Regions from separate parts of the Streptomyces sp. NPDC111802 genome, predicted to be linked through region 3. Evidence: riboswitches for the same ligand, from Rfam matches in the RefSeq annotation. Region 3 holds a riboswitch; each other region holds the start of a gene.
What was found. Region 3 has a riboswitch for cyclic di-AMP ahead of ACZ7NC_RS12065 (C40 family peptidase). Riboswitches for the same ligand answer to the same signal wherever they lie in the genome.

Region 1 (9,492 bases), on a different contig from region 3:
AGTGCGACGCGGCCGACCTGGCGCTGACCGTGCTCGGCGGCGGCGAGTCCTCCCGCCTCTACAACCGGCTCGTGCGCCGCGACCGTACGGCCGTGGCGGCCGGCTTCGGCCTGCTGCGCCTGGCCGGTGCGCCCTCCCTGGGCTGGCTGGACGTGAAGACCTCCGGCGATGTCGAGGTCCCCGTCATCGAGTCGGCAGTCGACGAGGAGCTCGCGCGCTTCGCGCAGGAGGGCCCCACCGCCGAGGAGATGGAGCGCGCCCAGGCCCAGCTGGAGCGCGAGTGGCTGGACCGGCTCGGCACGGTCGCGGGCCGCGCCGACGAACTGTGCCGGTACGCCGTCCTGTTCGGCGACCCGCAGCTCGCGTTCACCGCGGTCAAGCGCGTCCTCGACGTCACCGCCGAGGAGGTCCAGGCGGTCGCCAAGGCGCGGCTGCGTCCCGACAACCGCGCGGTGCTCGTGTACGAGCCGGTCGCCGAGGACGAGGAACTGGAAGCCGCCACCACCGACGAGAACGAGGAGTCGGCCCAGTGACCGAGCTCGCCAGCATGGAGTTCCACCCGCGGCCCCAGGCCGGCCAGGCCCGGCCCTGGGCGTTCCCGGCGCCCGAGCGCGGCAAGCTGGACAACGGCCTGACGGTCCTGCGCTGCCACCGCCCCGGCCAGCAGGTCATCGCCGTCGAGGTGCTCCTGGACACGCCTCTCGACGCCGAGCCCAAGGGCCTCGACGGGATCGCCACGATCATGGCGCGCGCCCTGTCCGAGGGCACCGACAAGCACACCGCCGAGGAGTTCGCCGCCGAGCTGGAGCGGTGCGGGGCCACGCTCGACGCCTACGCCGACCACCCCGGCGTCCGCGTCAGCCTCGAAGTGCCGGTCTCCCGCCTGAGCAAGGCGCTCGGCCTGCTCGCCGACGCCCTCAGGGCGCCCGCGTTCGACGACAACGAGGTCGAGCGCCTGGTGCGCAACCGGCTCGACGAGATCCCGCACGAGCTGGCCAACCCCTCGCGCCGTGCCGCCAAGGAGCTCTCCAAGGAGCTGTTCCCGGCCACCTCGCGCATGTCCCGCCCGCGCCAGGGCACCGAGGACACCGTCGCCGGCATCGACTCCGCGGGCGTACGCGCCTTCTACGAGCGGCATGTACGCCCCGCCACCTCCACCGTGGTGGTCGTCGGCGACCTCACCGGAGTCGACCTCGACGCGCTGCTCGGTGACACCCTGGGCGCCTGGACCGGCTCCCCGGCCGAGCCGCGGCCCGTTCCGCCGGTGACCGCGGACGACACCGGGCGCGTCGTCATCGTGGACCGTCCCGGCGCGGTCCAGACGCAGCTGCTCATCGGCCGTGTCGGCCCCGACCGGCACGACCGTGTGTGGCCCGCGCAGGTGCTCGGCACGTACTGCCTCGGCGGCACCCTCACCTCCCGCCTGGACAAGGTCCTGCGCGAGGAGAAGGGCTACACCTACGGCGTGCGCGCGTTCGGGCAGGTCCTGCGCTCCGCCCCGGACGGCACGGGCGCGGCGATGCTCGCCATCAGCGGCTCCGTCGACACCCCGAACACCGGCCCGGCTCTGGACGACCTCTGGAAGGTCCTGCGCGGTGTCGCCGCCGAGGGGCTGACCGACGCCGAGCGGGACTTCGCCGTGCAGAACCTCGTCGGGGTGGCACCGCTGAAGTACGAGACCGCCGCCTCCGTGGCGAACACGCTGGCGGACCAGGTCGAGCAGCACCTGCCCGACGACTACCAGGCCACGCTGTACCAGCAGCTCGCCGCCACCGGCACCGTCGAGGCCACCGCCGCGGCCGTGAGCGCTTTCCCGGTTGACCGTCTGGTGACGATCCTCGTCGGCGACGCGGCCGAGATCCGGGGGCCCGTCGAGGCCCTCGGCATCGGCGAAGTCACCGTCGTGGCAGCCGAGTAGCCGGACTTACGACGCCACGCGTGCGGAGGGGCCCTGGTGACGAAAGAGTCACCAGGGCCCCTTTGTGCCCGAATTGCCGAGAGGTATGCCCGAATTGAGGAGAGGTTGCCTGTCTGGCCTGTGGGATGCGCTACAAAAGCCCTGATCCGTTTGGGGATTGAAAGATGCCCCGTTTAGCGTCTTCCGGGCTGTCCGTCAGGCAGTGCGCCGCACCCGCGGCACCGGACAGCCATCGCCGAGTCCCCGTACGGCGCGAGCCAGGGGAGCCGGGGACCCATCGAAGTCCCTGGGGTGAATCGGACGCCCGCGCAAGCGCGAGGGGGTCCGTAGGAGACCTTCCTGCTCCGAACCCGTCAGCTAACCCGGTAGGCGAGAAGGAAGGAAAGGATCAGCCACTCCATGGCGTTCACCTGCGCCACCGGGAAGAACCGCCCCACCGGGAAGCATCGTCGTCCCAGCCGGTTCGAACGCACCACCGCCCGCGCGGCCGGCGTCGCCGCGCTCACCGCCACCGGTGTCATAGGCACCCTGGCCGCTCCGGCGCTCGCCGCCGAACCCGCCGCGGAGCAGACCGGCCTCATACCGGTCATCACCGTCGAGAACTCGATCGCCGACCAGCTCGACGCCCAGGCCGCAGCCCAGGAGCGGGCCGCCGAGCAGGCCGCCGCCGCGAAGAAGGCCGCCGTGGAGGCCGCGCGTCTGAAGGCGGCCGAGAAGGCCAAGCAGGAGCGCGCGGCCAAGGAGCGCGCCGCCCGTGAGGCCGAGCGCAAGCGCCTGCTGTCCTACGTCGCCCCGATCGCCAACTCGTATGTCTCCACGGGCTACAAGTCCGGCGGAGCCATCTGGTCCTCCGGCAGCCACACCGGCATCGACTTCCACGCCGCCAGCGGCACCTCCGTCCACGCGGTCGCCTCCGGCACCGTCGTCGAGGCCGGCTGGGGCGGGTCGTACGGCAACAACATCGTGATCAAGATGAACGACGGCACGTACACCCAGTACGGCCATCTGTCGTCCATCGGCGTCTCGGTCGGTCAGACCGTCACCCCCGGACAGCAGATCGGCCTGTCCGGCGCCACCGGCAACGTCACAGGGCCGCACCTGCACTTCGAGGCCCGCACCACGCCGGAGTACGGCTCCGACATCGACCCCGTCGCCTACCTGCGCTCGCACGGCGTGAACGTCTGACGGCGTCGCACCTCCCCGAAGCCCCGGCTCCCGAGCCGGGGCTTTCGGTTTCCGAACCGATCCGCTGACCAAAAAATATCCATGGATTCCGGCCCCCCGTCGGAAATTCCGGCCGGTTGCCATAGAGTCACTGCGAACACGTCATTCGTCGACGTTTCACGGGGATTAAAGCGGAGGTCGGTCATGCGTATTCCGGCGCATTCGGTGTGCACGGCGATCCGGGACGACATCGTCGCCGGTGTCTACGAGCGTGGCGGCCGACTCACCGAGGAAGTCCTCGCCCGCCGCTACGGCGTCTCCCGCGTCCCCGTCCGGGAGGCTCTGCGGACCCTGGAGGCGGAGGGCTTCGTCGTGACCCGTCGGCACGCGGGCGCGTGCGTCGCCGAACCGACCGAGCAGGAGGCCGCCGACCTGCTGGAGATGCGCACCCTCCTGGAGCCGCTCGGTGCCTCCCGGGCCGCCCAGCGGCGCACCGAGGCCCATCTGAAGGTCCTGCGCGGCCTGGTCAGGCTGGGCCAGGAGCGGGCCAGGCGCGGAAACAGCGAGGATCTGCGCTCCCTGGGCAACTGGTTCCACGAGACGCTGGCCCAGGCCTGCGGCAGCCCCGGCCTGACCTCGGTGCTGACCCAGCTGCGCCACAAGATCGCCTGGATGTACGCGGTGGAGGCACCGGCCAACCCCGTGGAGTCCTGGACCGAGCACGGCGCGATCGTGGACGCGGTGGCGCGCGGCGACGGCGAACGCGCCCGCGCGATCACAGCGCTGCACACCGAGCGCGGGCTCCCCGGGCACCGGCTGCGGTTCGGCTCCGGCGGAGAGCGCACGGAGCGTGTGAGGAATTCGCAACATCCCGTAAACATGCCGAGCCTGCGGCATTAACAAGCGCGCCGTATACAAAGAGGAGATATTTGGCGGCGGTGAATTTCCGCTGCCCTTTTTCGGGTGTGCCGTTAATTCTCGTGACGGCCTGCGGCAAAATCATGGCCGCCGATCGAAAACAGCGAAGCCGCGCCCGCCGGAAAGGCGGGCGCGGCTTCACCGTTCGCTACGGATACCCGCTCAGGTCGTTCAGACCGTCTCGGGCAGCTCCTCGAGGCCCTCGGCGACCAGCTTTGCCAGTCGGTCGAGGGCGGCGTCCGCGCCCTCGGCGTCGGAGGCGAGGACGATCTCCTCGCCGCCCTGGGCGCCCAGGCCCAGAACGGCCAGCATGGAGGCCGCGTTGACGGGGTTGCCGTCAGCCTTGGCGATCGTCACCGGGACGCCTGTGGCCGTGGCGGCTCGGACGAAGATGGAGGCGGGGCGGGCGTGAAGGCCCTCGGCCCAGCCGACGTTGACGCGGCGCTCAGCCATGTGATGCTGCCCTTCGGTTTTCAGGGTTGTCTAGACCAGTTTCCCACACCCGTGAAGCAAGCCGGACGGGACGAACGTCCCGTCCTCGGTGACCGTCGGGTCGCGGCCTCGACCCGACGTTCGTCCTCCACAGACTGCCTCGCGCCGTTGTCGTACGCGAGCCGTACTCTGGGCCCCATGCAGAGCGCCTCGGACCGGCACGAGTACCCCGCCCACTGGGAAGCCGACGTGGTGCTGCGCGACGGCGGCACCGCGCGCATCCGCCCCATCACCGTTGATGACGCCGAGCGCTTGGTCAGCTTCTATGAGCAGGTCTCGGACGAGTCGAAGTACTACCGCTTCTTCGCGCCCTACCCGCGACTGTCCGCGAAGGACGTCCACCGCTTCACGCACCACGACTTTGTGGACCGGGTGGGACTCGCGGCCACGGTGGGCGGCGAGTTCATCGCCACCGTACGCTACGACCGGATCGGCGCCGACGGAATGCCCGCGTCGGCACCCGCGGACGAGGCCGAGGTCGCCTTCCTCGTCCAGGACGCCCACCAGGGGCGCGGGGTCGCCTCCGCCCTCCTCGAACACATCGGCGCGGTCGCGCGCGAGCGGGGCATCCGTCGGTTCGCCGCCGAGGTGCTGCCCGCCAACAGCAAGATGATCAAGGTGTTCACCGACGCCGGGTACACCCAGAAGCGCAGCTTCGAGGACGGCGTCGTACGCCTGGAGTTCGACCTGGAGCCGACCGACCGCTCGCTGGCCGTGCAGTACGCGCGCGAGCAGCGCGCAGAGGCCCGGTCCGTGCAGCGGCTGCTGGTGCCTGGCTCCGTCGCCGTCATCGGCGTGGGCCGCACGCCCGGCGGGGTGGGCCGCAGCGTCCTCGGCAACATCAGGGACGCCGGGTTCACGGGGCGGCTGTACGCCGTGAACAGGGCGTTCCCGGAGGACCTCAAGGAGCTCGACTCGGTGCCCGCGCAGCGCTCCGTGCGCGAGATCGAGGAGCAGGTCGACCTCGCCGTGGTCGCCGTGCCGGCCGCTCTCGTCCCCGAGGTCGTCGCCGAGTGCGGCGAGCACGGCGTACAGGGCCTGGTCGTGCTCTCCGCCGGCTACGCCGAGAGCGGGCCCGACGGGCGCGAGCGCCAGCGCCAGCTCGTACGGCAGGCACGCGCGTACGGCATGCGCATCATCGGCCCGAACGCCTTCGGGATCATCAACACCTCCGCCGACGTTCGGCTGAACGCCTCACTCGCGCCCGAGATGCCCCGTCCTGGCCGGATCGGGCTGTTCGCGCAGTCCGGCGCGATCGGGATCGCGCTGCTGTCCCGGCTGCACCGGCGCGGCGGCGGGGTCACCGGGGTCACGGGCGTGTCGACCTTCGTGTCGTCCGGCAACCGGGCCGACGTGTCCGGCAACGACGTCCTGCAGTACTGGTACGACGACCCGGACACGGACGTCGCGCTGATGTACCTGGAGTCCATCGGCAACCCCCGCAAGTTCACCCGCCTCGCCCGGCGCACGGCCGCGGCGAAGCCGCTGGTCGTGGTCCAGGGCGCGCGGCACGGCGGCGCGGCACCCCAGGGGCACGCCGTCCGGGCCACCCGGCTGCCGCACGCCACGGTCTCCGCGCTGCTGCGGCAGGCCGGCGTGATCCGGGTCGACACCATCACCGAGCTGGTGGACGCGGGGCTGCTGCTCGCGCGGCAGCCGCTGCCCGCCGGGCCCCGCGTGGCGATCCTGGGCAACTCCGAGTCGCTGGGCCTGCTGACCTACGACGCGTGTCTGTCGGAGGGCCTGCGGCCGTTGCCGCCGCTGGATCTGACGACGGCGGCGTCGGCGGCGGACTTCCACCAGGCGCTGTCGCGCGCGCTCGCCGACGAGACGTGCGACGCGGTCGTCGTCACCGCCATACCGGCGATCGGCGACTTGTCGACCGGGGACGCCGAGCTGGCGGAGGCGCTGAGGACGGCGGCCGAGCGGGTGCCGGGCAAGCCGGTGCTGGTGGTGCACGTGGAACTGGGCGGGCTCGCGGAAGCCCTGTCCGCCGCGGCGAGCACCGCACCACGGGCGGACTCGAAGGCGCCCCGCGCCGTGGTCCGCGCCCACCCGATCCGCCCCCTCGACTTCCCGGCCGAGATCCCGCCCGAGCCGTCGGACACCTCCGAGAACGCCCCCCGCCTCATCACCGCCTACCCCGCCGCCGAACGGGCCGTCCGTGCCCTGGGCGAGGCCGTCAAGTACGCGCAGTGGCGGCGCGAGGCGGCCGAGCCCGGCAAGGTGCCCGAGTACGAGGACATCGACGAGAAGGGCGCCGCCCGGCTGATCGACGGGCTGCTCGCGCGCGGGCAGGGCCTCACGCTCGGCACGGACGAGACCTGCGACCTGCTCGGCAAGTACGGCATCCAGGTGCACCGCGCCCTGCACGCCCCCACCCCCGACACGGCCGCCGACGCCGCCCGCACCCTGGGCTACCCCGTCGCCCTCAAGGCCACCGCCCCGCACCTGCGGCACCGCGCCGACCTCGGCGGCGTACGGCTCGACCTCGCGGACGAGGAGCAACTGCGGCGGGCGTACGCCGAGTTGACCGAGCTGTTCGGCAGGCCCGAGGAGCTGCGGCCGGTCGTGCAGAGCATGGCGCCGCGCGGCGTCGACACCGTCGTACGGGCCGTGATCGACCCGGCGGCCGGTGCCGTGCTGTCCTTCGGGCTCGCCGGAGCCGCCTCCCAGCTGCTCGGCGACATGGCGCACCGGCTGATCCCGGTCACCGACCGCGACGCGACCTCGATCGTCCGCTCGATCCGGACGGCACCGCTCCTCTTCGGCTGGCGCGGCTCCGCGCCCGTCGACACCCCGGCCCTGGAGGAGCTGCTGCTGCGGGTGTCGCGGCTGGTCGACGACCACCCCGAGGTCGTCGCGGTCACCCTGGAGCCGGTCGTCGTCGCCACGCACGGTCTGAGCGTGCTCGGCGCGTCCGTGCGCCTCGCACCGCCGCCCGCGCGCGACGACCTCGGACCGAGGACCCTCCCCACGTACTGAGACCGCCGTGAGCGGTGCCTCGCAGTCAGTGGTCCCCCGTAGGATGGGCCCCATGGCCAAGACCAGTACGACGACCCAGGGGCTGCGTGCGGCGATCGAACGCAGCGGCTACTACCCGGCCCTCGTGGCCGAGGCGGTGGAGGCCGCCGTGGGTGGTGAGCCCATCCGGTCGTACCTGGTCCATCAGGAGACGACGTTCGACCAGAACGAGGTGCGACGGCATGTGACCGTGCTCGTCCTCACCGGCAACCGCTTCATCGTCAGCCACACCGACGAGCAGGCCGCGGACACCACCTCCCCGACGCCGTACGCCACTACCTCGACGGAGTCGGTCAAGCTCGGCCGGATCTCCTCGGTCGTGGTCAGCCGCGTGGTCGCCAACCCGGAGCAGTACACGGTGGGCACGCTGCCCCGCGAGGTGGTTCTCACCATCGGCTGGGGTGCCGTCTCCCGCATCGACCTGGAGCCCGCCGCCTGCGGCGACCCCAACTGCGAGGCCGACCACGGCTACACGGGCAGCTCCACGGCGGACGACCTCAGCCTGCGCGTCAGCGAGGCCGGTGACGGTCCGGAGACGGTGCGCCAGGCGCTCGCCTTCGCCCAGGCACTCTCCGAGGCGACCGCGGACCTCGCGCACTGATGTCCCACCCGTCTCCCCCCGCCGCCCATGATCGAGGGCGCTCCGCGCCCACCCCTCCCCATTCCACCGCCTGGGATCATCCAGAACCTCTCGCCGTCGGCTCCGCACCCGTCCCCGAGTACGGCGTCGGCTCCCTCGCCGATCTGCTCCCCACCCTGGCCGCCGGCATGGACGTACCGGACATGACCGCCGCCATCCAGGAGCTGACCCCCGCCGACCGCAACTGCGTGTTCCTGATCGACGGGCTCGGCTGGGAGCAGCTGAGGGCGCACCACGACGAAGCCCCCTTCATGAACTCGCTGCTCAGCAGCTCACGCGGGGGCACGGGCCGCCCGATCACCACCGGCTTCCCGGCGACCACCGCGACCTCCCTGGCCTCCGTCGGCACCGGCCTGCCGCCCGGCGCCCACGGCCTGCCCGGGTACACCGCGCGCAACCCGGAGACCGGCGAGCTGATGAACCAGCTGCGCTGGAACCCGTGGACATCGCCGCGCGTCTGGCAGCCGTACCCCACGGTCTTCGAGCTGGCGCACCGGGCGGGCGTGCACGCGGCGCAGGTGTCGTCGCCCACCTTCGAGAACACCCCGCTGACCAAGGTCGCCCTCAGCGGGGGGACGTTCCTGGGACGGCTGACCGGCGAGGAGCGCATGGACCTCGCGGCCGAGCAACTGGCCGCGGGCGACCGCTCCTTGGTCTACACGTACTACGCCGAGCTCGACGGCGCCGGCCATCGCTACGGCATCGACTCGGACACCTGGCGCGGCCAGCTCATGTACGTCGACCGGCTCGTCCAGCGCCTCGCCGAGCAGCTCCCGTCGCGCAGCGCGCTCTACGTCACCGCCGACCACGGCATGATCGACGTGCCCTTCGACGAAGAGCACCGCATCGACTTCGACGAGGACTGGGAGCTGCGCGCCGGGGTCGCCCTGCTGGGCGGCGAGGGCCGGGCGCGGCACGTCTACGCGGTGCCGGGCGCCGCGAACGACGTCCTGACCTGCTGGCGCGAGGTGCTCGGCGAGCAGTTCTGGGTGGCCTCGCGGGACGAGGCGATCGCGGCGGGCTGGTTCGGGCCGCGGATCGACGAGCGGGTGTACGACCGCATCGGCGACGTCGTCGCGGCCGCGCGGGACGACGTCCTGATCATCGCGTCCGAGCGGGAGCCGAAGGAGTCGGCGATGGTCGGAAACCACGGCTCGATGACCCCCGCCGAGCAGCTGGTTCCCCTGCTCGAAGTACGCTCCTGAAACCTCCCTCAGTCCCCTTCGCTGCCCGAAAGGTGCTCAACTCGACATGCCCGAGCTGGTGTTCTTCTCCGGAACCATGGACTGCGGGAAGTCGACGCTGGCTCTCCAGATCGAGCACAACCGTTCGGCGC
Region 2 (9,492 bases), on a different contig from region 3:
AGCGGCATCCTGCTGACACGGGTCGACGCCGGACGTCGACAGACGGCACGGCCCAGCGCCGCGCCGCTCCGGAAATCCGGCACAACGCATAGGAAAGCGGCACTCGATGTACGACCAGACACGCGCTCAACAGCCCGCGGACCAGCCCCGCGGCGCCACGGGACGCCGCGCCCCCGGCCCGGCACCGCTGCTCCCGGCGGACGAGCGGGACAAGATCGTCCGGCGCCTCGGGCGGGCCCTCAACACGTTCCCCGACGCTCCGCGTGAGTCACTGGAGGAGGCCGAAGGCGCCTTCGACGAGGCCACCGCCCAGCTCATGGGCGCCCTCGCCGAGCAGCGGCGTGCCCTCCGCGAGGGCTGGGAGAACCAGGACCCCGAAACGCAGGCCGCCGAACTCCATCTCGCGCTGAGGCAGTACCGGGAGATCACCCAACGACTGCTCCGCCTGTGAACGACACCAGGTCGTTCTAGTTCTAGGCGGCAACTCTTCGGTGAGGTACGGCTGGTGAAGATGAGTCGTCGTACACGTGCATACGACGACGGTGGGGCGGGCGTCCGATGCGCCCGCCCCCTCCTGTCCTGCCCGGTGCTCGCTGCCTAGCTCAGCCCACGCTGAGCTTCGTGAGGTCTCCCAGCGGGAGCGTGTGCTGGGTCTGGAGGACCTTCGCGCGCAGATAGCGGACGTTGTCCGGGGTGGCGAAGACGCCGGTGGGGACGCGGTCCTTGACCTCGATGCCGAGGCCGCGCAGCTGGTCGGCCTTGTCGGGGTTGTTGGACAGCAGGTCCAGTTCGCCGACGCCGAGGGCAGTGAGCATCTGGGCGGCGGCCGTGTAGTCGCGGTCGTCCTCGGGCAGGCCCAGGGCGGCGTTCGCGGCGTAGGTGTCGAGGCCCTGGTCCTGGAGGGCGTACGCGTCGAGCTTGTTGTAGAGGCCGATGCCGCGGCCCTCCTGACGCAGGTACAGCAGCACTCCGCCGCGCTCGGCGATGCGCTCGACGGCCTCACGCAGCTGGGGGCCGCAGTCGCAGCGGGCCGAGCCGAAGACATCGCCGGTCAGGCACTCGGAGTGCAGGCGGACCAGCGGGGTGGTGCCGGGGGCCGGGGCGCCGAGGACGACGGCCACATGCTCCAGGCCGTCCGCCAGGCCGTGGAAGGTGACGAGTTCGGCGTCGACGCGGTAGCCGTCCTGGAAGCGCAGCGGGACCCGGACGCGGGCGCGCTGGGTGGCGGCGGCGGGGAAGTCGGGCATGCGGGGTCTCCGGGTTCCGTGCGTGGCCATCTGCTTCAGATTTGAATCAGCAGCTCGGCCAGGACCCTACCCCATGCTTTAAATTTGAAGCAACAGATTTGTCGCGCGGATCACGAACAGGGCTTGTTGGAGCGCCTGCGCCAGGGCACGTCGTCCGGGGCGGCATGCGCGTCCTCCCCGTGGAACCCCTCGCCGATCGCCGTGAAGATCTCCTCCAGCTGGCCGACCTGCTCCGGGGACAGTCGGTCGAAGAGCAGCGACCGTACGGTCTCGACATGACCCGGGGCCGCCTGCTCCAGGACCCGCATCCCCTGGTCGGTGAGGGCCGCGATGCTGCCCCGCTTGTCCCAGCGGCAGTCCTCGCGCCGCACCAGGCCGTCCTTCTCCAGGCGGGTGACGGCGTAGGTCAGCCGGCTACGGGTGATCTTCAGCCCCTCCGCGAGGTCGGTCATGCGCAGTCGGCGCTCCGGGCTTTCGGAGAGCGTGGCGAGGATGGAGTAATACACGTGAGGCATGCCGGCCTCCTGCTGGAGCTGCCGGTCCAGCGCGTCCTCCACGAGCGCGGCGGCGGCGATGTACGCGCGCCAGGCGCGCTGCTCCTCGGGGGTGAGCCAGCGAGTCGTCATAGGACCAGTGTAGGTTTGTTTCAAAGTTGAACCAAGACCCAGACCGTATAGCCAGACCGTAGAGTCGGAGAGCGCGCCCATGCCGTCGTACCCCTACGTCCTGCTGTCCGCCGCCGTCTCCCTGGACGGCTACCTCGACGACACGACTCCCGACCGCCTGCTGCTGTCCAGCCCGGCCGACTTCGACCGGGTCGACGAGGTGCGGGCCTCCGTGGACGCGATTCTGATCGGTGCCGGCACGATCCGGGCGGACAACCCGCGGCTGCTGGTGAACTCGGCCGAACGGCGGGCCGCGCGGGTGGCGGCGGGGAAGCCGGAGTATCCGTTGAAGGTCACGGTCAGCGCGACGGGCGAGCTGGATCCGGCCGCGAACTTCTGGCACACGGGCGGCGACAAGATCGTCTATACGACGGCGAAGGGCGCGGAGCGGCTGCGGCGGGCGCCGGTCGAAGCGGACGTCGTCGCGCTGGGCGATGAACTGGACTGGCGGCCCCTGCTGGCGCATCTGCGTGAGGTGCGCGGCGTCGAGCGGCTGATGGTCGAGGGGGGCGGCAAGATCCACACCCAGCTGATCCAGCAGGGGCTGGCGGACGAGTTGCAGCTGGTGCTGGCGCCGCTGTTCGTGGGGGATGCGCGGGCGCCGCGGCTGTTCGGGCCGGGTGGGTATCAGGGTGGACGGCTGCGACTGGTCGAGACGCGGCGGATCGAGGACGTGGTGCTGATGCGTTACGAGCCGACGGCGCCGGGTGCCGGTGAGCTTCCCTCCGCCGCGGATCGGCACTGGCTGGGGCTGGCGTGCGAGCTGGCGGCGCAGTGCCCGCCCTCAAAGACGGCGTTCAGCGTCGGGGCGGTGGTGGTGGCGGCCGACGGGACGGAACTGGCGCGCGGGTACTCCAGGGAGGGCGGTGATCCCGTGGTGCATGCGGAGGAGGCGGCGCTGGCGAAGATCCCGGCGGGGGATCCGAGGCTGGCGTCGGCGACGGTGTACAGCAGCCTGGAGCCTTGTACGCGGCGTGCGTCGCGGCCGGTGCCGTGTGCGCGGCTGATTCTTGAGGCGGGGGTGCGCAGGGTGGTGACGGCTTGGCGGGAGCCGGACACGTTCGTGGTCGGAGCCGATGGGAGCGGGGTGCTGGCGGGGGAGGGCGTGGATGTGGTGGTGCTCGCGGAGTACGAGGAGCGGGCGATGGCACCGAACGGGCATCTGCTGGGCTGAGGCCGGGCTTCTTCTCGCCCCCGCCGCCCTTGCCCGTCCCGTCCCTGGGGGCCGCGCCCCCAGACCCCCGCTCCGGCCCTGAAAGAAAGGCGTGTGCTTCGGGTCCTGCGGATGGCGTACTATGGATTCAACGACGCGGGGTGGAGCAGCTCGGTAGCTCGCTGGGCTCATAACCCAGAGGTCGCAGGTTCAAATCCTGTCCCCGCTACTGAAGGCTCAGGGCCGGAACTGATCAGTTCCGGCCCTGAGTGTTTTCCCGGCCGGCACGCCCGGCCGTCCGGCTGCCGTGTACGACCACCTCACGCCCACGGACTTCACCGGCGCCCCCTTCTGCAGGTGACCTTGATCGTTGTCACCAGATGTGATCGGGCGAGCGCCCTCCGCATAACAACTGACATACCGTCAATACCTGTGTGATTCCTGAGCCTTGGCCAACTCGCCCGATTTGGGCCACTGATGACCCGTAAGTCCAGGCGAGAATCGTTAATGATCAAGTGGAACAGCTTGGAATCCGCACCCCGCGTCTATTAACGTTCGATAACGCAGCGCGGTCGTCCCAGCCGTCACAAGAGGCGGCTCCGTGCGCACGCGCCGAGTCCCGCAAGGGAGCCGGGGAACCACCACCCTGGGGTGAATCGCACGGATTCCGCCGTGGAAGCACGGTTGGTATACGCGCGTAGGAGACCTTCCTGCTCCGAACCCGTCAGCTAACCCGGTAGGCGAGAAGGAAGGAAAGGAGTACGCCCACGTGGCGTCAAACCGGCCTGCTCCGCAAGCCCCGTTCGTGCCGAGCCAGCGCACCACCGACACCTTCGGCTACGACAGCTACCGCACCGACGAGGGCCCGTTCGAGGAGTGGAACCCCACCGCGGAGTCCATTCGTCCCGTTCGTGGCAGGCACCGCGTCTCCAAGCAGCGCGGCGGGGGACTCGCCCGCAGCTCCACGGTTCTCGGCGTAGGCGTCATAGCCGCCGTCGGCGCGGGCGGCATGGCCAGCGCGAACAGCGGCAAGCCGCCGGTCGCCATCACCATGCCCGACCTGCCGCTGATCTCCGACGACGACTCCTCCGAGGCCGCCGAGGACACGGCCACCGCCCTCAGCACCATGGGCGAGGCCACCGAGCAGACCGCTCAGAGCGGCTCCGACGCCGGCGAGGCGCTGCGCAGCCGGATCATCGCGCAGGCCGAGCTCCAGCAGGACCAGATCGACAGCAAGGCCGCCGCCGCTGCCGTTGCCGCCGCCGAGAAGGAGGCCGCCGCGGCCGCCGCCAAGGCGGAGCAGGAGGCCAAGGAGAAGGCCGCCGCCGCGAAGGCCGCCGCCGAGGAGGAGGCCCGCAAGAAGGCCGAGGCCGAGCGCCTCGCCGAGCTGGCCAAGCAGTACACGCTGCCGACCTCCTCGTACACCATCACCTCGACCTTCGGTCAGGCCGGCGCCTACTGGTCCTCCGGGTACCACACCGGCCTCGACTTCGCCGCCCCCACCGGCACGCTGATCAAGGCGATCCACTCCGGCACGGTCACCTTCGCCGGCTGGGACGGCTCGTACGGCTACAAGACCGAGATCACCCTCGACGACGGCACCGAGCTCTGGTTCGCGCACCAGTCCTCGATCAGCGTCAGCGTGGGCCAGAAGGTCAACACGGGCGACGTCATCGGCCGCGTTGGTGCCACGGGCAATGTGACCGGCGCCCACCTGCACCTCGAGGTGCACCCCGACGGCGCCACGAACGGCATCGACCCGATGGCGTGGCTGCAGGGCAAGGGCCTCACGCCCTGAGGTCGTGAGGTCCTGAGGCCACGAGACCCTGAGGTCCTGAGTCCCTTGAGGTCCTTGAGAGGCGTCCACTTCTGAACCCCCGGCAGTCCTGACGGCGTCCCCCCGACGTCAGGGCTGCCGGTTTTCGGTGTGCCAGGAGTGTTTACCGGGACTTTGTCGCAAGCTCGGAATGATCGGCTCCGGCACGGCAGTTGACGTAGAACATGACTTCTCTTCGCAAGCTCGGCTCCTCCGACCTCGAGGTCCACCCGCTCTGCCTCGGCGGCAACGTCTTCGGCTGGACCGCCGACGAGACCCAGTCCTTCGCCGTCCTCGACGCGTACACAGAGGCGGGCGGCAACTTCATCGACACGGCCGACGTCTACTCGGCGTGGGTCGAGGGCAACGCGGGCGGCGAGTCCGAGACGGTCATCGGCAACTGGCTGACGGCACGCGGCAACCGGGACGATGTCGTGATCGCCACCAAGGTCAGCCAGCACCCCGATTTCCGGGGCCTGAGCGCGGCCAACATCAAGGCGGCCGCCGACGCCTCCCTGCGTCGCCTGGGCACCGATCACATCGACCTCTACTACACCCACTACGACCAGCCGGAAGTGCCGGTCGAGGAGATCATCGGCGCCCTTGACGAGCTGGTGCGGGCGGGCAAGGTGCGGCACATCGCCGCGTCCAACATCTCCGCCGAGCGCCTCGCGGCCTCCCTCGCCTTCTCCGACCGCGAGGGCCTCGCCCGATACGTGGCCCTCCAGCCGCACTACAACCTGGTCTCCCGCGACACCTACGAAGGCGACCTGCAGAACCTCGCCGAGCGGGAGGGTGTGGCGGCGGTCCCGTACTACGCCCTCGCGTCCGGTTTCCTCACGGGCAAGTACCGCCCCGGTACGACCGTGGACAGTGCCCGCGCCCAGGGTGCCGGCCGGCACGCCGAGACCGAGCGGGGCCGACGGGTGCTGGCCGCCCTGGACGAGGTGGCCGGGTCCCACGAGGTGCCGGTGGCGACGGTCGCGCTGGCCTGGCTCGCGAACCAGCCGACGGTCGCGACGCCCATCGCCTCGGCGCGGACGGTGGAACAGCTTCCGGCGCTGCTGGGGGTGGCGGAGCTGAGGCTGACGGAGGAGGAAGTGGCGAGGCTCACGGAGGCGTCGGCCTGAATCCGCCTCTCCTCCTCGACCACCACCGCTACGTCCGGTACGGGTTGTAGCTGGGGTACGGCGCCGTCGGCCCGTACCCGGGCCCGTACCCAGACCCGTACTCGGGCGCGTACCCGGACGCGTACCCAGGCCCGTTCACCTGCCCGTACGGCTGCCAGTGGACGGGCTCGGGGCCCGCGTACCCGTACCCGTACCCCGTCCATGCCTGCGCGGCCACCGCGTGCTCCAGCGCCGGCCGTGCGAACTCCCGCCGCGCCCACAGCTCGTGCAGCAACTCGTGTTCCCGTACGACGTAGTCCGCGCCGGCCCGTCCGCGGCGGCCCCGGTGCCGTAGGAACGCCAGCGACGTGGCGTAGGCCTCGTACCGTGCCACGGTCCGCGCCGCCGGCCGGCCCCCTCGGCGGCGCGCGTACTGCCGGGCCACCCGGCGGTCCCGCATGGAGCCCAGCGCGAACGGCTCGCTCGGGGACAGCCACCCGGCGACGACGTAGGCGGGCAGTTCCTCGCGCACGGTCCTCAGCTCACGCTGGCGGGTCCAGATCACCAGCCAGGTCAGCAGCCCGAACACGGGCACCATCAGGGTCGCGTACACGGCGAAGAAGCCGTACTCGCCGAAGGTCGAGGAGCCGTTCCACAGGGCGTGCATGCCCATGGCGAGCAGCAGGCCGAAGAGGGGCAGAAGCACGCGCCGTACGTGCTGACGTTCGCCGGACAGCGCGGCGATGCCGAAGCCGATGCCGGTCAGGACGGTGAAGAGCGGGTGCGCGAAGGGCGACATGATCACGCGGACGAAGAAGGTCGCCGCCGTGACGGAGGCGATGCCGCTGTCGCCGGTGAGCTGGTCGGTACCGAAGGCGGTGCCGAGGTAGAGGATGTTCTCGGTGAAGGCGAAACCGGTCGCGGTGACCCCGGCTATCACCACACCGTCGACGATCCCGGTGAAGTCGCGTCGGCGGAAGAGGAACACGAGCAGGACGGCCGCGGCCTTCGCCAGCTCCTCCACGACGGGCGCTATGACGGTCGCGCCGAGGGTGTCCGCCTGCGACGGATCGGCCGTCGCGGTCGCTATCCATCTGGTCGCGAAACTGTTGGCGACGATCGCTATCAGCGCCGCCGCGCAGGCACCCCAGGCGAAGGAGAACAGCAGATTGCGCCAGGGCCCCGGCTCGACCCGGTCCAGCCACCGGAACGCTGCCACGAGCAGCGGCACGGGCAGGACGGCGAGCCCGAGCCCGACCAGGAACCCCTCGGTGCCGGTCTGCTCGCGCACCAGGGCGAGGATGACCAGCCCGGAGAGCGCGAGCAGGGTGCTGAGCGCGCCGTAACGCACCCAGCGCTTGTGCCACCAGTGCGCGTGCCGCACTGCGCCGCCGGTGGGACCGGTGGGGTGCGTCGGGTACGGGGGACAGGTGGCCACGGCATTGACCCTAACGAGGCAGGGGCGCCGCCCGCAGCAGCGCGAGTGGGGCTCGGGCGCCGGTGGGGGGCTGCTGTCGGTGCTGTTCTTCCGGCTGCTCCTACCGCTGTACGCGGCGGAAGAGCAGGTCGTTCACGACATGACCCTTGTCCAGTCCCTGGCCCTCGAAACGGGTCAGCGGCCGGAACTCGGGACGGGGCGCGAAACCGCCGTCGGACCGGGTGTTCTCGAAGTCGGGGTGCGCGGTCAGCACATCGAGCATCTGTTCGGCGTACGGTTCCCAGTCGGTGGCGCAGTGCACCAGGGCGCCGGGTCTCAGCCGGGTCGCGGCGAGGCTGAGGAACTCGGGCTGGATGAGCCGCCGCTTGTGGTGGCGCTTCTTGGGCCAGGGGTCGGGGAAGTAGACGCGCAGCCCGTCGAGCGAGTCGGGGGTGAGCATCTCGCGCAGCAGGATGATGGCGTCGCCGTTGCCCACGCGGATGTTGCTGAGCCCGTGGTGGTCGGCGAGGTTGAGGAGGTTTCCCTGCCCGGGGGTGTGGACGTCGACGGCGAGGATGTTGGTGCCGGGGTCGCCGGCGGCCATCTGCGCGGTCGCCTCCCCCATGCCGAACCCGATCTCCAGGACGACCGGGTTCTCGTTCCCGAACAGCTCACCGAGATCGACGACGCACTGCCCGTCGATGTCCAGGCCCCACTTGGGCCACAGCCGCTGCAAGGCGTCCGCCTGCCCCGCGGTCACCCTGCTCCGCCGCGGCTGGAAACTCCGAATCCGCCGCTCGAAGTGCGACCCGGCAGGATCGGCCTTGGGCCCGTCGGGGAACCGCGGCTGCCCCTTGGCCCGGGTATGCCGAACGGACACACCGGGCACGTGAGGCGCGAGCCCGCCTCCGGTCTCGGTCGGACCGGGGACGGCGAGCTGGGGGGCTTCGGGGGCGTTTAGGGAGTCAGACACAGTGGGGTCGATTTTACGGGGAGCGCGATGGGGCGGACCCACGGCCACTTCCCCGGGCGGGCCAGCACCTTTCAGCGCCGGTCCAGCCAATCCCGGCCCGGGGCGGCAGCCCCCGGAAGAGCAAAACCCGGTGCCTGCACCCGGCCCGATCACACCGGCGCCTGATCACACCCCCTCCAACACCGCCAACGCCCTCCGAGCCACCTCCCGCCCGATCGGCAGCGAAGCGGTGGCCGCGGGACTCGGCGCATTGAGCACATGCACCGCCCGAGGCCCCTCCCGAATCAGAAAGTCATCCACCAGCCCCCCGTCCCGCAAAACGGCCTGCGCCCGCACCCCCGCGGCCGCCCGCACCAGATCATCGGCCGTCACCGCGGGCAGCAACCTCCGCACCGCCCCCGTGAACGCCCGCTTGGACACCGACCGCCGCAGCTCCCCCGCCCCGTAGCGCCAATGCCGCCGAGCCATCCGCCATGCCCCCGGCCAGGAAACCGTCGCCCCGACCTCCCTCGGCCGTACGACCCCCCACCCGTACCCCTCCCGGGCCAGCGCCGGCACCGCGTTCGGCCCGATGTGCACGCCCCCGTCGATCCCGCGCGTGAGATGCACGCCGAGGAACGGAAACGCCGGATCCGGCACTGGATACACCAGCCCCCGCACCAGCTCGGGTCGCGCCAGCGAGTAGTACTCCCCCCGGAACGGCACGATCCGCACCTCCGGCTCGTCGCCGGTCATCCGGGCCACGTCGTCGCAGTACAGCCCGGCACAGTTCACCAGCACCCGGCCCCGCACGACGTCGCCACGCGTCGTCCGTACGGCGACCCCCAGCTCCGGCCGCCGATCGACCCGGTCCACCCGCGCGCCGTACCGGATCTCCGCCCCCGACGCCTCGGCCAGCTGCCGTGCCACCCCGACGAAGTCGCACACGCCCGTCGTCCCGACGTGTATCGCGGCGAGTCCGCGCACCTCGGGCTCGTACTCCGCGATCTGCGCGGCGCGCAGCTCCCGTACCGGAATGCCGTTCTCCCGTCCGCGCTGCACCAGTGCGTGCAGCCGTGGCAGCTCCTCGCGCTCGGTCGCGACGATCAGCTTGCCGGTGACGGCGTGCGCGA
Region 3 (9,492 bases):
GGCTATGCCCAGGCCTATGACCAGCAGCGCGCAGGCCAGGCCGGTCTGGAGGCTGGTGCCGAGCGTGTCGTCCTCCCAGGTCGCGCCCGTGCCCAGGGCGCCCGCGAGGAGGGCCAGCAGGAACACCCAGCCGCCGATCCAGCGGGGGCCGCGGGGCTTGGGCTGCTGGGAGCGTCGGGTCCGTATGTCCTGGCGGCTGCTCCAGGTGTTGCCCAGGCCGATGTTGACGGCGGCCGCGATGTCGCGGTCGCGGGCCTCGCGTGGGCCCCAGAGATAGCCCGTGCCGCCATCGTGGGTGCCGTCCTTGACGATGGGGTCGCGCCACCAGGAGGGGTAGGCGGTGGGGACCGGTGGGGCCTGGGCCTCCGGTGGGGCGTCGGCGACGGCCTGGGCCGAGAGGGGGTCCGGGTCGGGGGTGCCACGGTGCCGTGACCAGTAGCCGGCGCCCGCGAGGAGGAGGGAGAGGACGACGGCGAAGGCGAGCACGCCGCCGTTTTTCAGCAGCGTCAGGAACACGCCGCAGCCGACCAGCGCGAACAGCACGGCCGTCAGCGCCTGGCCGTCGACTCGGCCGGTCAGCAGCTTGCGCACCTCGTTCTCGTCCTCGTCGGCGTATGGGACGCAGAGCCAGGCGAAGCCGTAGAAGATCAGGCCTATGCCGCCGGTCGCGGAGAGCACGGCGAGGGTGATCCGGAAGATCACCGGGTCCATGTCGCACTGCCGGCCGAGCCCGGCGCACACGCCGGCCAGCATCTTGTTCCCCCGGTCGCGCCGGAACCTGTGCGGCGGGTCGAGGACGCCCGCTTCCTCGGACGCCCCTGTTTCTGCGCCCGCGTGCGCGCGAGGCTCCTCACCCGCGGCGCTCGCGGGTGCCGGGCCGGACGGGGTGCCCGTGGTGGGCACGGCTTCCGGCTCGGGCACGGAGTCCGCGGCGTGCTGGTGATCAGTCATGGGTCCATGGTGACGGGCGAGTCGGCGGGATGGGAGTCGGAATGACCCTGGTCGGACCCTGATATCGGCCCTGAGGCGGGGGCGGGGGATGTGTGCGAGCCGGCGGCCTCCGAAGATCAGGGGAGTCTAGGGGGTCGACCCTGATGCCCTGGTCGGCCGGGCGTGTGAACATCGATGGCATGCCGGAAGCCGCAGCAGCGCCACTCGTCGAACCGCGGCCGCCGCGCAAGCTCTACCGCAGCAGTGACGGACGCTGGCTCGGGGGCGTGGCGCGGGGGCTGGCCGGACATCTCGGCCTGCCCGTCATCTGGGTGCGGCTCGTCTTTGTCGGCCTGTTCATGGCGGACGGCCTCGGCGCGCTGTTGTATGCCGCGTTCTGGTTCTTCGTGCCGCTCGGCGTCGGCGGTGTCGACGCGCAGCGGCCGCCCCCCTTCACCACCGAGACCGCGGCCGACGGCCGCCGCAGACTGGTCGCCCGCAAGCCCGACAAGGGGCAGATCGTCGCGCTGCTCCTCATGGTCGTGGTGGCCATGGTCTTCGTCGGCAGTGTGGACCTGGGCAATGGCGCGAAGGCCTACCTTTTGCCCGCCGTCCTCGTCGGTGCGGGCGTCGCCCTGGTCTGGCGCCAGGCGGACAACGCCCGGAGGGCCCGCTGGATGGAGGTCGGGCGGCGTCGGCGCACCCTCAGTCTGCTGCGGGCCGCGGGCGGCGTCGTCCTGGTCACGGCAGGCGTCTCCGGCATCTTCGTCCTACAGGGCTCCGCAGCCCACCTCGGTTCCGTCCTGCAGGCCGCCCTGGCGGTCCTCGTCGGTATAACGCTCCTCGCGGGGCCGTATCTGGTCCGGATGACCCAGGACCTCTCCGAGGAACGTCTGATGCGCATCCGCGCCCAGGAGCGCGCCGAGGTCGCCGCGCACGTCCACGACTCGGTGCTGCACACCCTGACCCTGATCCAGCGCAACGCGGAGAACGCGAACGAGGTCCGTCGCCTCGCCCGCGCCCAGGAGCGCGACCTGCGCACGTGGCTCTACAAGCCCGAGGGCACCGGCAAGGACGAGGAGGACGAACCCGCCAACCTCGCCGACGCGGTGCGGCGCAATGCCGCCGAGGTGGAGGACATGCACGGCGTCCCCATAGAGGTCGTGGTCGTCGGCGACTGCCCGCTCGACGAGAGGATCGGCGCACAGATGCAGGCCGCGCGCGAGGCGATGGTGAACGCCGCCAAGTACGGTGGCGAGGGCGGCGCCGTGCAGGTCTACGCCGAGGTGGAGGGAAAGACCGTCTTCGTGTCCGTCCGGGACCGCGGTCCGGGCTTCGACCTCGACTCGATACCCGCCGACCGCATGGGCGTCAGAGAATCGATCATCGGCCGCATGGAGCGCAACGGCGGTACGGCCCGGCTCCGGGCGGTACCCGGCGGCGGCACCGAGGTCGAGCTGGAGATGGAGAGGGCGGAGAAGACGTCATGAGCGACCCGACCGAGGCCAACGAGCCCGTGGAGTCGACCGGCGGGAGCGCGGGCGAGCGACATGTGCGCGTGGTCCTCGTCGACGACCACCGCATGTTCCGTACGGGAGTGCAGGCCGAGATCGGCCGCACCGAGCAGACCGGCGTCGAGGTTGTCGGCGAGGCCGCGGATGTCGACCAGGCGGTCACGGTCATCACCGCGACCCGGCCCGAGGTCGTCCTCCTCGATGTGCACCTCCCGGGTGGCGGCGGGGTCGAAGTCCTGCGCCGCTGCGCCCCGTTGATGGCGGACGCAGAGCAGCCCGTCCGCTTCCTCGCGCTGTCCGTCTCGGACGCGGCGGAGGACGTGATCGGGGTGATCCGGGGCGGCGCGCGCGGTTATGTGACGAAGACGATCACCGGCACGGACCTGGTCGACTCCATCTTCCGGGTCCAGGACGGCGACGCGGTGTTCTCGCCGCGGCTCGCCGGGTTCGTACTGGACGCGTTCGCGTCGACGGACGCGCCGCCGGTCGACGAGGACCTCGACCGGCTCACCCAGCGCGAGCGGGAGGTGCTGCGGCTGATCGCGCGGGGATATGCGTACAAGGAGATCGCCAAGCAGCTGTTCATCTCCGTGAAGACGGTCGAGTCGCATGTGTCGGCGGTGCTGCGCAAGCTCCAGCTCTCCAACCGGCATGAGCTGACACGGTGGGCCACGGCACGGCGTCTGGTGTGAGGCTCACGCCACCCGAGTGGCCCCTGCGAACGGCATCTCGTCGAGCGGGGCCACCCGGACCGGGGCCGACGGGTTCGGGGCGTGGATCATCTGGCCGTTGCCGATGTAGAGGCCCACGTGGCTGATGCCGGAGTAGAAGAACACCAGGTCGCCCGGGAGGAGTTCGGAGCGGGAGACACGGCGGCCCGCGTCGATCTGGGCGTAGGTCGTTCGGGGCAGTGAGATACCGGCCGAGCGGTACGCGGCCTGGGTGAGGCCTGAGCAGTCGAAGGCGTCCGGGCCGGTCGCGCCCCAGACGTAGGGGCTGCCGAGTTTGGCGTAGGCGTAGGAAATGGCGGACGCCGCACGCGAGTTGGGGGCTCCTGCGGTGGCGGTGCCGGGGGTGGTGAGGTCGTCGCGGGTGCCGGTGGCGGAGCGGGTGGCGCGGTCCGTGTCGCCCGGCTGGAGCCGGGCCCGCTCCTCGGCGGTCAGCCGGGCGAGCAGTTCTTTGGCCTCGTCCAGCTTGCCGGTCAGCGTCTCCTTGTGGCGTTTCAGCTCGGCCTGGCGGGACTTCAGCGAGGCCAGTTCGATATGGGCGGCGCCGCGCAGCTGCTCGATCTCGCGCAGCTGGCCGCGGACGTCGGCGACGGACGCCGCCTGGCGGTTGCCTGCGCGTTCGACGAACTCCGCGCCGGCGAGATAGCGGTCGGGGTCGTCGGAGAGCGCGAGCTGGAGCGCCGGGTCGACGCCGCCGTCTCGGTACTGCGCCGCGGCCATCGAACCGAGCGCGTCACGCGCCGAGTTGAGCTGGTCCGTCTTGCGAGCGGCCTCGTCCTGGAGCGTCCTGATCCGCTGCTCGGCCGCGTCCGCCTTCTCCTTCGCCCCGTTGTACTTCTCGGTGGCGACCTCCGCCTCCTGGTACAGCCTGTCCACCTTCGCCTTCACCTGCGCCGGTGTCAGCTGCGGCTCGGCGTGCCCGGTCCCGTCGAAACCCGTCGCCGTCGCCGCGCCCGCCAGTGCGATGGTCCATGCCGTGCGGGCCGTATTGCCGCCGATGCCGCCGACCGTGCGTCGGCGGGGCTTTCGGTGCGCTGCCACGTGGACTGCACGTCCTTTCGTACGACCGCCTCGTCCCGGGCGTCCGCCTGGGGCGGCGGACGGTGGCGTACTCCCGCCCCGGAGGAGCGGCGGGTGTACGGGCGCCTGGGGGGAGCGACGTACGACCGCCCGGGGCGGGTTACGCGTCCGGCGGCGGCTCGCACAGGGGGAGCGGGCCGCCGCCGGACTTTTTCGGCGGTGGTGGCCGACTGCCGCCCCTGGCCCGGGCGGCGGTGGGGAGCCGGTCACCTGGTGGAGGACGCTAAACCTCGCCGTGGCGGGCCGGTGACGCGTTGTGCGGAAGTGCCGGGAGCGGACCGTCGGTGACCGTAAGTGAGCGTGATCCCGGGATGGGGTCGTCTGGTTCACGCTGGGTGCTGACCGATGTGGCGGTTTGGGATTGCGCAGGGGTGGCGGGGTGCTATGGCGCGCATATATGCGAGATCGGGGAGGGCGCGGGGCGGTGTCGGGTGGGTTTTTCGTGGTGGTTAGGCTCCGGCTCCATGGGCGTACTCATCCATCTCTTCGTCGGTCTGCACATCATCGGTATCGCCGCGCTGCTCGGTGGTTTCTTCACCCAGATGAAGGCGATGGGTCAGGGCACCGCCCGGTTCGTCCCCGCGATGCTGCACGGCGCGCTGACCATGCTGGTCACCGGTGTGATCCTCGTCGGCCTCAATCAGGCGGACGACCAGTCCGTCGACAACATCAAGATCGGCGTGAAGCTGGCGCTGCTGATAGTGATCCTCGGGCTCGTCTATGTGAAGCGGGACGAGGAGAAGGTGGACAAGAGTCTGTTCGGTGTGGTCGGGCTGCTGACCACGGCGAACGTCTTCATCGCCGTGTTGTGGACGTGACGCCGGTGCCGGGGGGCCCGGGGGTCTGCGGGGTTCTTGGGCCGGTATAGGTCCGTACGGCGCCTGTGGCGACCGCCAGCCACGCCGCCACCGAGATCCAGAGGAGCACCTCGCCGGGGGTTTCGAGCCAGGGGACGTCCACGGCGGAGGCGACGAAGAGGGTTGCCGCCGCCGTCATTCCCATCGGGAAGACGGTTGCCCAGCGGCGTACGTCGTAGCGCTGCCTCGGCCATGCGAACTCGGCGATGAGCAGGACGGCGTACCAGGCCAGGCCGAGTACGAGCAGGGCGACGGTCACCGTGCGCAGGACGTCGGTGTCGTCCTCGTTCCAGAGGTGAATGCCGGGGGTGTCGGCGGCGAGAAGCTGCGCGCCGGCCATTGCGGAGATGGCCATGGCGCCGCCTGCCACCCAGTGGTCGCCGGCGCCGTGGGCGATCTGGCGTGGGTCGAAGCAGGTGAGGGCGACGGCGTAGAGGACCAGGCCCAGCCAGAACAGGACGAGTGCGGTGTGGGCGAGCCACGCCTTTGTCTCTGATGCGGCGAGTGTCGCGCCCAGGACGGCTACGCCCTCCGTGGCCACGCAGCCGAGGAAGACCCCGCCGGGCATCTGGCGGTGCCAGTCGCGTACGACGGCGATGAGGATGCCTGGCCAGAGCAGGGCCGCTAGGGCCAGGAGCGCCTGGGCGAGGGGTTGCCAGCCGAGGGTGCTGAAACGGGTGCCGAGGACTGTTGTCGCCGCGACGGCGGTGAGGGCGGCCGGGGTGGCTGCCTCCTTGAGCCATCTGGGGCGGTCCCGGAGGAGGCGGGCGGTGAAATCCCCCGCCAGGGCGAGCCAGGCTGCGCTTGCGAGGGCCAGGGCGATGCGGGACAGGGTCTCGTAGCCCGTCTGGTGCAGGGCTACCGAGATGATGCCGGTTGCCATGACGGCGGCGCCGGCTGCGGGGGGTCGCCGCGACCACCAGGTGTGGAGGGGGGAGGTGCGGGTGGTGGTGGCGCGCATGGGGCGATGCTAGGGAGTGGGGTGGGGGATGGGGGTGGGGCGCGCGGGGGGTGGGTGCGCGTTGATGCCTGCGGTGGTCTGTGTGTGTGGGGGCGGTGGGGTACGGGTGCTTTTCGGCTCGCCTTAGCGTTTCGCGGCATGGCCGCTGTGTCTGTGCGTGCCACGCGCGCGTGGCCTTACGAGCGGCCCGCGCGCGTGGTCGGGAGAGGACGGGTGTCAGGCGGGGCGGACCACGCTGTGGATCGACGACTCCCCGTCGTAGTAGATCGACTCCTCGCGGACGTAGGCGCCGGGCTTCGGGGCGTGGATCATCATGCCGTTGCCTATGTAGATGCCCACATGGGTGACGTCGTCGTAGAAGAAGACCAGGTCGCCGGGCTGGGCGCTGGAGAGGGAGACCGTGGTGCCGGCGTTGACCTGGTCGTAGGTGACGCGCGGGATGTCGACGCCGGCGGCCTTCCAGGCGGCCTGGGTGAGGCCCGAGCAGTCGTAGGAGTCGGGGCCGGTGGCGCCCCAGACGTACGGCTTGCCGATCTGGGAGCGGGCGAAGGCCAGGGCCTTCTCGGCCTTGGTGGCGTACGAGGAGTCCGAGGAGGACGGGTCCGAGGAGGACGGGTCCGAGGAGGACGAGTCCGAGGTGCCGGAGTCGGACGGGGGCGCCGTGCTCTCCTGCTGCTGTTGCGCGGCTTCCTGGCGCTGGCGCTCGGCCTCCGCCTGCTGGCGGGCCAGTTCGGCTGCCTTGCGCGCGGCTTCCTCCTGCTTGCGCTTCTCGATCGCGGCGAGGCGGGCCTTCTCCTCCGCCGTCAGCTTCGAGAGGAGCTCGCGTGCGTCGGAGAGCTTCTGCTGGACGGTGGTCTTGGCGGTCTGGAGGTCGTTCTGCGATTCGGTGAGCGTCTCGAGGCTCTGGGTGGCCTCCCTGCGCTTCTTCATGGTCGCTGACTGCTGCGTGAAGTACTCGTCGACCGATTCCTTCTGACGGTCCGTCATACGGCCCATCAGCTGGCTCTGGTCGAAGTAGTCCTGCGGGGTGTCCGCGAGGAGGAAGGTCGCCGTGTCGGGGGCGGTGGCGCCGGTGCGGTACTGGGCGGCGGCGGAGCGGCCCAGTTCCTCGCGTGCCTCGTTGAGCTTCTGGGTGCGCTGGGCGACGTCGTCGAGGAGGGTGTCGACGCGCTGGCGCTGCTTCGCGGTCTTCTCCTTGGCCGCGTTGTACTTCTCGGTCGCCGACTCCGCCTGGCGGTAGAGGTCGTCGACCTTCTTCTCGACCTCTTCGAGGCTGGGGTTGTCGTCCGTCGAGGGGCTCGCGTTGGCCGTCTGGGACAGCAGGGCGACGGACGTGAGGGCCGCCGTGGCGAGGGCGGGGGTCCGTATGCCTGCTACGCGCGTACCGGCGGGACGCGACTTGCGGTGCGACGCCAAGGGAGGCGACTCCTTCCATGCTCCGCCTACCGAGTTAGCTGTCGGGTTCGGGCGGGTGGTTCGGAAGGGTTGCCCTACGGCCGTTCCCGGATGGGAAGTCGGGCCGATTCACCCCAAGTTCGGTGGGTCCCCGGCTCCGGTTCGCCGTGCGGGCGCGCCGGACTCGGCGGAGGCCGTGCGGCCCGGCGTCGATCGCCGGTGGGGGTCGTACGGCCTGTCCGGCACGGTAGCCAACTCGTGTGGCCCCTGTGAAGGTTGATGTTCGATATGCCCGATACATTTTCGTGACCTTGAGGCGAGGCGGTATCAGGAGCAGCTGATTCGGGGGAGTGCGGGACTGTTTGAGTACTTATGTGGTGGGTGGGTTGTTTCGCATTATTTGTTGCGGTATTTGATCGCTCGGCCTGGTCGATCGCTTGCTGTAAGGGGCTGGTCGCGGGGGGTGAGGGGCTCTCGGGCGGGTGTCCCGGAAGATCGTCGGGATTCGGAACGTGTGATGTTCTCGGGGTGGCGGCGGGCTGTCAGTGGGGCCGCCTAGACTCGGAGAGCGATGAGCAGCCTCTTTGACGACAGCTTCCTGGCGGACCTCCAGGCCCCACGGGCCCATGAGGAAGAGCCGCCACCACCGCCCGAGGGCGATCACGCTCCGGAGCCGGTTCCGGACGATCTGTTCGGTGGGAAGTTCGACGTGCCGCCGGACCGGGACGCCTACTACCGCGACGGCGCCCCGCGGCCGGCCATCGACGCCGCGGCGCTGCTGGAGGGGTTGAACGAGAACCAGCGCGCCGCCGTCGTCCACTCCGGCACCCCCCTGCTCATCGTGGCCGGGGCCGGATCCGGCAAGACGCGTGTGCTCACCCATCGCATCGCCCATCTCCTGGCCGAGCGGAACGTGCATCCGGGGCAGATCCTCGCGATCACCTTCACCAACAAGGCCGCCGGTGAGATGAAGGAGCGCGTCGAGCAGCTCGTCGGCCCGCGTGCGAACGCGATGTGGGTGATGACCTTCCACAGCGCGTGCGTGCGCATCCTGCGCAGGGAGAGCAAGAAGCTCGGGTTCACGTCGTCGTTCTCGATCTACGACGCCGCCGACAGCAAGCGGTTGATGGCGCTGGTGTGCCGTGATCTGGACCTCGATCCCAAGCGCTTCCCGCCCAAGTCCTTCAGCGCCAAGATCAGCAACCTGAAGAACGAGCTGATCGACGAGGAGGACTTCGCCGCCCAGGCGACGGACGGCTTCGAGAAGACCCTCGCGCAGGCCTATGCCATGTACCAGTCGCGATTGCGGGAGGCCAACGCCCTCGACTTCGACGACCTGATCATGACGACGGTCAATCTGCTGCGGGCCTTCCCGGACGTCGCCGAGCACTACCGCCGTCGTTTCCGGCACGTCCTCGTGGACGAGTACCAGGACACCAACCACGCCCAGTACGCGCTGGTGCGCGAGCTCGTCGGGACCAGCGAGCACCCCGTCGACGTGCCGCCCAGCGAGTACGACCTCGCGCCCGCCGAGCTGTGCGTGGTGGGCGACGCCGACCAGTCCATCTATGCGTTCCGGGGCGCCACCATCCGCAACATCCTCCAGTTCGAGGAGGACTACCCGGACGCGACGACGATCCTGCTGGAACAGAACTACCGCTCCACGCAGACGATCCTGACCGTCGCCAACGCGGTCATCGAGCGCAATGAGTCCCGCCGCCCGAAGAACCTGTGGACCAACGCGGGCGCGGGCGCGCGCATCACCGGCTATGTCGCGGACACCGAGCACGACGAGGCGCAGTTCGTCGCCGACGAGATAGACCGACTGACCGACGCGGGGGACGCGAAGGCCGGCGACGTCGCCGTCTTCTACCGTACGAACGCCCAGTCCCGTGTCTTCGAGGAAGTCTTCATCCGCGTCGGGCTGCCCTACAAGGTCGTCGGCGGGGTCCGGTTCTACGAGCGCAAGGAGGTCCGGGACGTACTCGCCTATCTGCGGGTGCTGGCCAACCCCGAGGACTCCGTGC

Region 1: linked by a shared signal. The riboswitch ahead of ACZ7NC_RS01035 (M23 family metallopeptidase) and the one ahead of ACZ7NC_RS12065 (C40 family peptidase) in region 3 are both predicted to bind cyclic di-AMP.
Region 2: linked by a shared signal. The riboswitch ahead of ACZ7NC_RS17245 (M23 family metallopeptidase) and the one ahead of ACZ7NC_RS12065 (C40 family peptidase) in region 3 are both predicted to bind cyclic di-AMP.

Annotation. Positions count from the first base shown of each region.
Region 1 covers NZ_JBVKCZ010000001.1:222,876-232,367, forward strand. Annotated here, with positions in the region: gene ACZ7NC_RS01025 (M16 family metallopeptidase) at 1-533, shown strand, start outside; gene ACZ7NC_RS01030 (M16 family metallopeptidase) at 530-1,918, shown strand; cyclic di-AMP (ydaO/yuaA leader) riboswitch at 2,142-2,304, shown strand; gene ACZ7NC_RS01035 (M23 family metallopeptidase) at 2,318-3,103, shown strand; gene ACZ7NC_RS01040 (GntR family transcriptional regulator) at 3,287-3,982, shown strand; gene ACZ7NC_RS01045 (HPr family phosphocarrier protein) at 4,172-4,453, opposite strand; gene ACZ7NC_RS01050 (bifunctional acetate--CoA ligase family protein/GNAT family N-acetyltransferase) at 4,631-7,477, shown strand; gene ACZ7NC_RS01055 (DUF5998 family protein) at 7,530-8,117, shown strand; gene ACZ7NC_RS01060 (alkaline phosphatase family protein) at 8,117-9,361, shown strand; gene ACZ7NC_RS01065 (thymidine kinase) at 9,408-9,492, shown strand, end outside.
Region 2 covers NZ_JBVKCZ010000013.1:200,857-210,348, forward strand. Annotated here, with positions in the region: gene ACZ7NC_RS17220 (hypothetical protein) at 107-451, shown strand; gene ACZ7NC_RS17225 (GTP cyclohydrolase II) at 603-1,247, opposite strand; gene ACZ7NC_RS17230 (MarR family winged helix-turn-helix transcriptional regulator) at 1,358-1,873, opposite strand; gene ACZ7NC_RS17235 (dihydrofolate reductase family protein) at 1,953-3,086, shown strand; tRNA gene ACZ7NC_RS17240 (tRNA-Met) at 3,221-3,294, shown strand; cyclic di-AMP (ydaO/yuaA leader) riboswitch at 3,666-3,823, shown strand; gene ACZ7NC_RS17245 (M23 family metallopeptidase) at 3,835-4,863, shown strand; gene ACZ7NC_RS17250 (aldo/keto reductase) at 5,067-6,011, shown strand; gene ACZ7NC_RS17255 (PrsW family intramembrane metalloprotease) at 6,040-7,428, opposite strand; gene trmB (tRNA (guanosine(46)-N7)-methyltransferase TrmB) at 7,529-8,380, opposite strand; gene lhgO (L-2-hydroxyglutarate oxidase) at 8,546-9,492, opposite strand, start outside.
Region 3 covers NZ_JBVKCZ010000009.1:59,065-68,556, forward strand. Annotated here, with positions in the region: gene ACZ7NC_RS12035 (PspC domain-containing protein) at 1-951, opposite strand, end outside; gene ACZ7NC_RS12040 (ATP-binding protein) at 1,131-2,420, shown strand; gene ACZ7NC_RS12045 (LuxR C-terminal-related transcriptional regulator) at 2,417-3,136, shown strand; gene ACZ7NC_RS12050 (C40 family peptidase) at 3,140-4,213, opposite strand; gene ACZ7NC_RS12055 (hypothetical protein) at 4,717-5,070, shown strand; gene ACZ7NC_RS12060 (tellurite resistance/C4-dicarboxylate transporter family protein) at 5,048-6,070, opposite strand; gene ACZ7NC_RS12065 (C40 family peptidase) at 6,287-7,486, opposite strand; cyclic di-AMP (ydaO/yuaA leader) riboswitch at 7,495-7,665, opposite strand; gene pcrA (DNA helicase PcrA) at 8,037-9,492, shown strand, end outside.